2 regions of the Halomonas sp. B23F22_10 genome follow, and region 1 is predicted to be linked to the other one. Evidence: riboswitches for the same ligand, from Rfam matches in the RefSeq annotation. Region 1 holds a riboswitch; the other holds the start of a gene.
What was found. Region 1 has a riboswitch for thiamine pyrophosphate ahead of thiC (phosphomethylpyrimidine synthase ThiC). Riboswitches for the same ligand answer to the same signal wherever they lie in the genome.
Positions count from the first base shown of each region.

Region 2: it holds a riboswitch for thiamine pyrophosphate, as region 1 does, so the genes downstream of both, thiM (hydroxyethylthiazole kinase) here and thiC (phosphomethylpyrimidine synthase ThiC) in region 1, are expected to answer to the same signal.

Region 1 is NZ_JBIEKF010000001.1:160,824-164,953, reverse strand. Features, by position in the region: gene mdoH (glucans biosynthesis glucosyltransferase MdoH) at 1-852, shown strand, start outside; gene tenA (thiaminase II) at 1,188-1,856, shown strand; TPP riboswitch at 2,126-2,245, shown strand; gene thiC (phosphomethylpyrimidine synthase ThiC) at 2,322-4,130, shown strand, end outside.
Region 2 is NZ_JBIEKF010000007.1:115,618-119,747, forward strand. Features, by position in the region: gene ACGTNF_RS15050 (ATP-binding protein) at 1-1,345, shown strand, start outside; gene ACGTNF_RS15055 (hypothetical protein) at 1,454-1,744, shown strand; TPP riboswitch at 1,793-1,895, shown strand; gene thiM (hydroxyethylthiazole kinase) at 1,928-2,752, shown strand; gene thiE (thiamine phosphate synthase) at 2,742-3,368, shown strand; gene luxS (S-ribosylhomocysteine lyase) at 3,581-4,105, opposite strand.

The DNA of each region.
Region 1 (4,130 bases):
CTGCAGCACCTGCGACTGCTCGGCGCCGGCGGCCTGCACCTGGTCAGCCGGGTGCACTTCCTGTGCGGCGCCCTGGCCTACCTGTCGTCGCTGATCTGGCTGGCGATCCTCGCGGTCAGCACCGCCGATGCCCTGCTGCGCGCCCTGATCGCGCCCAACTTCTTCACCTCCGACGCCCAGCTGTTCCCGGACTGGCCGATCGCCCCGCCCAACCTGATCATGCCGCTGCTCGGCGGCACCCTGGCGATGCTGCTGATGCCCAAGCTGCTGGGCGTCGTGCTGGCCCTGTGCCGGGCGCCGTCCCACTACGGCGGACGCGGCAGGCTGGTCGCCAGCGCCCTGCTGGAGGCGCTGTTCGCGATGCTGATCGCGCCGCTGATGATGGTCTTCCACAGCCGCTTCGTGATCGAGGTCTTCAGCGGCCGCACCGTGGCCTGGAACCCCCAGTCACGCGAGGGACGCGCCCTGCCCTGGCGCGAGGCGCTGCGCCACACCTGGCCGGGCAGCCTGATCGGCCTCTGCTGGGCGGGCGTGACCTGGTGGGCCACGCCGACCTTCTTCTGGTGGCTGACGCCGGTGTGGTTAGGGCTGATGCTGGCCGCGCCGCTGGTGCGCTGGAGCAGCAGCCTGACGATCGGGCGTGGCCTGCGCCGGCGCGGCCTGCTGCTGGTGCCCGGCGAGACCGCCCCGCCGGCGGTGCTCGAGGCCGAGCCGGCGCCGCTGGATCTCGAGCCCGCCGACGAGCCCGCCGCGCCCCCGGCCGAGCGGCTCTGCGAGATGCCGATCCAGTCCTTCGGCAGCGACTGGGCGCGGTCGGCGAGTGCCGAGGCCCGCGCCGTCCAGGGCGAATGACCGTCACGCTGCCGTCGCACCGTGGCCGGGGCGACGACAGGGATGTTCGTCGCCCGCCAAGCTGCTAGACTCGGCCCATTCGCTTGACGGGGTGCCGGTGGAACCGGCTGAGATGGCGCAGGTTCGCGCTCGACAACGCTCGAGACAGCACCCAGCGCTGGTCCCGTGGAACCTGATCCGGGTGGGTGTGGCAGACGCCGCACGTGAACCGGCGTAGGGAATCAGGCGGCGGGCCCGCGCGCCCTCCTTGCGCCCGGCGCTCCCTCCCCGCTTCCGCTACGCCAGTGCGCCATGCACGCCCTCCGGCATCCGCTCTCATCGGAATCGGAGGCAAGATGGACCGTCGCTTCAGTGATCTCACCGCCGCCTGCCAGGCCGACTGGCGCGCCTACACCGAGCACGACTTCGTCCGCGCCCTGGGCGCCGGCACGCTGGAGGCGGATGCCTTCCGCCACTACCTGCAGCAGGACTACCTGTTCCTGATCCACTTCGCCCGCGCCTACGCCCTGGCCGCCTACAAGAGCCGCGACCTGGACGAGCTGCGCCAGGCCTTCGACGGCCTGAAGACCATCCTCGACGTCGAGCTGGACCTGCACCGCGGCTTCTGCCGCGACTGGGGCATCGGCGAGGACGACCTGGCGGCGGTGCCCGAGGCTCGCGCCACCCTGGCCTACACCCGCTTCGTGCTCGACGCCGGCAGCCGCGGCGACCTGCTCGACCTGCGCGTGGCGCTGGCCCCCTGCCTGGTGGGCTACGGCGAGATCGCCAACTGGCTTCAGTCCCAGCCGTTCACCGTGCGCGGCGACGCCAACCCCTATGACGCCTGGATCGCCATGTACCGGGGCGACGACTTCCAGCGGGCGATGTACGCCGAGATCGCCTGGCTGGACGCGCGCCTGGCCGAGGTGACGCCGGCGCGCTTCGACCAGCTGGCGCGGCTGTTCCGCGACGCCACCCGGCTGGAGATCGACTTCTGGCAGATGGGGCTGGATCGCGCGGACTGAGAGATATCTGCCGAGTGAATGAGGGGCGCCGGGGGCAGCTCGAAGAGGAGGTCCTACGCCAGGGGTGAGGAGCACTGCTCCGAACGGGCTGGCCAAGGATGGCCAGCACCGGCCCTGCAAGCGGAGCAGGACGCGAGAGCGCAGCAGGGCGTCGGTAGCGTACAGGGAGGTATTCACAGCGCCTCCTCGGAGAGCTGCCCCCGGATCAGCCCCGAGCCACATGCAAGAGATAACGATGATGACACGGCCCGCCATCACGGCGGGCACCACCACGCTTGACGGGGTGCCGTTGAAGACGGCTGAGATCATGCGGCGCGAGGCGCCCGAGCATGGGTCCCGTTGAACCTGAACTGGCTAGGACCAGCGTAGGGATCAAGCGACACGCGGCGGCGCCTCGGCGTCGGCCGCCCCTGTCCTCCCCGACGGTCCTCCCTGACGAACCACTCAAGCCAAGGGAGCACGACCATGAGCAAGACCACCCATTTCCTCAACGAGAGCGCCCGCGTCGACGCCGCCGCCGTGGCCCCGCTACCCGGCTCGCGCAAGGTCTTCGTCGAAGGCTCGCGGCCCGATATCCGCGTGCCCTTCCGCGAGATCGGCCTGTCGCCGACCCGCACCTCCGGCGAGGGCCCGGATGAGCAGAACCCGCCGCTGCTGGTCTACGACACCTCCGGCCCCTACACCGACCCCGAGGCCGCCATCGACCTGCGCCGCGGCCTGCCCGAGCTGCGCCGCGGCTGGATCGAGGCCCGCGGCGACACCGAGCTCCTCGACGGCCCGACCTCCGAGTACGGCCGCCGCCGCGCCAACGACCCGATGCTCGCCCCGCTGCGCTTCGAGCTGACCCGCACGCCTCGCCGGGCCAAGGCAGGGAAGAACGTCACCCAGCTGCACTACGCGCGCCGGGGCATCGTCACCCCGGAGATGGAATTCATCGCCATTCGGGAAAACCAGAAGCGCCAGGCGTTGGGGTCGGCAGAGGTCGAGCGCATCCTCGGCCACCAGCATCCGGGCGAGGCCTTCGGCGCCCGCCTGGCGGACGAGATCACCCCCGAGTTCGTGCGCGACGAGGTGGCCGCCGGCCGCGCCATCATCCCCAACAACATCAACCACCCGGAATCCGAGCCGATGATCATCGGCCGGAACTTCCTGGTGAAGATCAACGGCAACCTCGGCAACTCGGCGGTCACCTCCTCCATCGAGGACGAGGTCGACAAGATGACCTGGGGCATCCGCTGGGGCGCCGACACCATCATGGACCTCTCCACCGGGCAGAACATCCACGAGACCCGCGAGTGGATCATCCGCAACGCCCCGGTGCCGATCGGCACCGTGCCGATCTACCAGGCGCTGGAGAAGGTGGGCGGCGTGGCCGAGGACCTGACCTGGGAGGTGTTCCGCGACACCCTGATCGAGCAGGCCGAACAGGGCGTCGACTACTTCACCATCCACGCCGGCGTGCTGCTGCGCTACGTGCCGCTCACGGCCAAACGCACCACCGGCATCGTCTCCCGCGGCGGCTCGATCATGGCCAAGTGGTGTCTCTACCACCACCGCGAAAGCTTCCTCTACGAGCACTTCGAGGAGATCTGCGAGATCTGCAAGCAGTATGACGTCGCCTTCTCGCTGGGCGACGGCCTGCGCCCGGGCTCGGTGGCCGACGCCAACGACGAGGCCCAGTTCGCCGAGCTCGAGACCCTGGGCGAGCTGACCCGCATCGCCTGGCGGCACGACGTCCAGGTGATGATCGAGGGCCCCGGCCACGTGCCCATGCACCTGATCAAGGAGAACATGGACAAGCAGCTTGCCGAGTGCGACGAGGCGCCCTTCTACACCCTCGGGCCGCTGACCACCGACATCGCGCCCGGTTATGATCACATCACCTCGGGCATCGGCGCGGCGATGATCGGCTGGTACGGCTGCGCCATGCTCTGCTACGTGACGCCCAAGGAGCACCTGGGGCTGCCCAACAAGGACGACGTCAAGACCGGCATCATCACCTACAAGATCGCCGCGCATGCCGCCGATCTCGCGAAGGGGCACCCGGCCGCCCAGCGCCGCGACAATGCGCTCTCCAAGGCGCGCTTCGAGTTCCGCTGGGAGGACCAGTTCAACCTCGGCCTCGACCCGGACACCGCCCGCGAGTACCACGACGAGACCCTGCCCAAGGACTCGGCCAAGGTGGCCCACTTCTGCTCCATGTGCGGGCCCAAGTTCTGCTCGATGAAGATCAGCCAGGAGGTCCGAGACTACGCTTCGGAAAACGGTCTCGAC
Region 2 (4,130 bases), on a different contig from region 1:
CCGCCGCACCCTGGGCATCGTGCTGCTGGTGGTGGCGCTGTGCATGCTGGCGATCGGCGTGACCAGCTACCGCGACGCCGCCCACGAGGTCGAGGAGCTGTTCGACGCCCGCCTGGCCCAGCAGGCCCGGCTGCTGGAGGGCCTGGTGCGCGCGCCGCTGCCCGAGGCACGGCGCGAGGGGCTGCTGGCGAGCCTCGACGGCGCGCTGCGCCGCGACGCCCCGGGCACGGACGACGGCCACCGCTACGAGGGCAAGGTGGCCTTCCAGGCCTGGCGCGGCGAGCGACTGCTGCTGCGCTCCGCCGGCGCGCCGACCGCGCCCTTCACCGAACGCCGCGCGGGCTACGGCGACGAGACCCTGAAGGGGCACAAGTGGCGCGTCTTCGCCCTCGGCGACGGCGACCTGCGGGTGCTGGTCGGCGAGCGCGGCGACGTGCGCGGCGAGCTGGTCCGCGGCATCGCCCTGCGCACCCTGGTACCGGACCTGCTGGGCCTGCCGGCGCTGGGGGCGCTGCTGTGGTGGGCAATCGGCTGGGGGCTGCGGCCGCTGTCGCGGCTGGCCGCCCAGATCGAGGCCCGCGACCCTCACCGCCTCAAGCCGCTGCCCGATGATCCGCTGCCCCGCGAGCTGGCCACCATCGTCGGCGCCCTCAACGGCCTGCTGGCACGCATCCGCGCCCTGCGCTCCCGCGAGAAACGCTTCATCGCCGACGCCGCCCACGAGCTGCGCACCCCGCTGACGGTGCTCGACCTGCACGCCCAGAACGCCCTGGCCACCGAGGATCCGGCGGATCGGCGCGAGGCGCTGACCCTGCTGCGCGACGGCCTGGCCCGCGCCACCCGGCTGGTCGGCCAGCTGCTGACCCTGGCGCGCCTGGACCCGGAGCAGGAGGGCGCCCCGGACCAGCGCATCGATCTGCTGCGCGAGGTGCGCGAGTCGCTGGCCGAGCTGATGCCGCTGGCCACCGACCACGGCCAGAGCCTGCACCTGGAGGCCGACGACGCCGACTGGACCCTGACCACCGAGCCCGGCGCCGTCACCACCCTGATCAAGAACCTGGTCGGCAACGCCATCCGCCACTCCCCCGCCGGCAGCCGCATCGATGTGGCGCTGACGGCCCAGGCCCGGGCGCTGATGCTGCAGGTGGACGACAGCGGCCCCGGCATACCCGAGGCGAGCCGCCAGCAGGCGCTGGCGCGCTTCCACCGCGGCGGCTCGGGGGCCGGCGCCGGCCTCGGGCTCTCCATCGTCGACCGGCTGGTGCAGCGCCACGGTGGCCGCCTGACGCTGGGCGACGCCCCCGGTGGCGGGCTGCGCGTGCGGGTCTGGCTGCCCCGCGCCTGACATGGCATCGTCATGCCCGGCCCTTATCGTCGCTTAAGCCGACGGTAAGCCAAGGCCGCTACCGTGGTGACATCGATCGGACAACGACAACCCGGACAGGAGCCCGCCATGACCGCCATTGCCTCCCCCTCCCTCGACGCCGCCCTGCGCCGCCCGCTGTGGCTGGCCCTCGGCGGCGCGCTGCTGCTCGCCATCGAATGGCTGATCGGCCCCTGGAGCGTGGGCAGCCTGCCGCTGGCGCTGATCGCCCTGGCCGCCGGCGGCGCCTTGCTGCTGCGCTCCCTGAACGCCGACTCCCACCTCGAACCCGAGGAGGAAGACAGCGGCATGACCGCCGATCTGCAGACCGTCGCCCAGGCCAGCCTGCTGACCCTGATCGTGCTCCAGCTGGCCGCCTGACGCGACGCTCGCCGGCTTTACATGCCTCGGGCGAAGGGCGATAGTGAGGCCCGACGACAGGGGCGCCGTGGCGGTGATCCGCCACGGCTGAGAGGCACCCTCACCACCTGACCCGGATAATGCCGGCGGAGGGAGTCGTGCCGGCTCACTTCGCGGCCGCGCCTCCCGTCGCCAGGAGGCCCGATGCATTCCCTCGATCCCGCGCCGCATCTGGCGCGCGTGCGCCGCACCACCCCGCTGGTTCACAACATCACCAACCACGTGGCGATGAACTTCATGGCCAACGCGCTGCTGGCGCTGGGCGCCTCGCCCGCCATGGTCCACGCCCGCGAGGAGGCCGCCGAGTTCGCCGGCCTGGCCGCCGCCCTGACGCTGAACATCGGCACCCTCTCGCCCCACTGGCTCGATGCCATGGTCGACGCCGCCCGCGCCGCCAATGGCGCCGGCACGCCCTGGGTGCTCGACCCGGTGGCGGTGGGCGCCACCCGCTTTCGTCGCGAGGCCGGGGCCCGGCTGCTGGCGCTGGGGCCGACCGCGATCCGCGGCAACGCCTCGGAAATCCTGGCGCTGGCCCGGCAGGGCGGCGGCGGGCGCGGCGTGGACAGCACCGACAGTGCCGACAGCGCCGAGCGCGCCGCCGTGGCGCTGGCCCGCGAGAGCGGCGCCGTGGTGGCGGTCACCGGCGAGGTCGACCTGGTCACCGACGGCCGGCGCCTGGCGCGGGTCGCCGGCGGCCATGCGCTGATGCCCCGCGTCACCACCATGGGCTGCGCCCTGACCGGCGTGGTGGGCGCCTTCCTGGCCGGCGCCGAGGACCCGTTCGCGGCCACGGTGGCGGCGCTGGCCGCCTACGCCGCGGCCGGAGAAAGCGCCGCCGAGAGCGCCGCCGGCCCCGGCAGCTTCGCCGTGGCCTTCCTCGACGCCCTCTATGCTCTCGATCCCGACACGCTCTCCCCTTCCCCATCCACGCCGCTGGCCGACCGCCTGGAGCTCACCGATGCGCCTTGATCTGTCCCTCTACCTGGTCACCGACCCCGAGCTGTGCGCCGCCCATGGCGTCGAGCAGACCGTGCTGGCCGCGGTGCGCGGCGGCGTCAGCGTCGTCCAGCTGCGCGACAAGCGCGCCTCCGACGCCGAGATGATCCCGCTCGCCCGCCGCCTGAAGGCCGCGCTGGCCGGCAGCGGCGTGCCGCTGATCATCAACGACCGCCTCGAGGTCGCGCTGGCCAGCCGGGCCGACGGCCTGCACATCGGCCAGGACGATGGCGAAGTGGCCGACGCCCGCGCCGCGCTGGGCCCGGACGCCATCCTCGGCCTCTCGGTACAGACCCACGAGCAGCTGGCCCGGCTGGACGCCGGACGCCTCGACTACCTGGGCCTCGGTCCGGTGTTCGCCACGGCCACCAAGCAGGACCACGCCGCGCCGCTGGGCGTCGACGGGCTGGCGGCGTTGGCCGCCGCCAGCCCGCTGCCCACGGTGGCGATCGGCGGGCTCAAGGTCGAGCACATCGAGGCGGTGCGCCGCGCCGGTGCCGACGGCCTGGCGGTGGTCTCGGCGATCTGCGGCACCCCGGACCCGGAGGCCGCCGCGCGGCGCTTTTCTGCCGCAACCGCGACGGGCTAGGGGTTCCGTCAGCCTCGACGCGGCAGGAGGCCATCGGCTGGCTCATCCCGCGGTTTCGAAGACGCGGTCCGATCCAGCCCGATGCTGGAGACACACCGACGATGCCCCCGCCGCTTGGCGGAGGCATCTGACGCTGTCGCTGAGCGTGGCGCGGAAGGTGGGGGGATCATTGCTGCCGCCGCGCCCCTTGAGCGCGGCGGACGGCGGGGCACTCAGCCCAGGTCGTTGCCGAGCGTCTTGAGCTTCTCGGGGCTGAGGGCCAGGTCGTCGTTCCGGTTGACCCCGATGCCCTGGTCGATGATGCTCCGGGCGATCTCCTGCGCCTCCTCCAGGGAGTGCATCACGTAGGTACCGCACTGATGCTCGTTGAGCTCGGGAATCTCCTCCATGCGCTCGACGTTCAGCACATCGTGCATGGCGGCCTGCCAAGCCTCTGCAACGCTCTGCTCGCTCGGGCTGCCCAGCAGGCTCATGTAGAAACCGGTGCGACAGCCCATGGGCGAGATATCGATGATCTCGACGCCGTCGCCGTTCAGGTGCTGGCGCATGAAGCCGGCAAACAGGTGCTCCAGGGTGTGAACCCCCTTCTCGCTCATCAGGTCCTCGTTGGGCTTGTTGAAGCGCAGGTCGAAGACGGTGATGGTATCGCCCGAGGGGGAGCGCATGGTCTTGGCGACGCGCACCGCGGGGGCGCTCATGATGGTGTGGTCCACGGTAAAGCTGTCGAGTAGGGGCATGTCGGCTCCTGCAGGTCATGGGGAA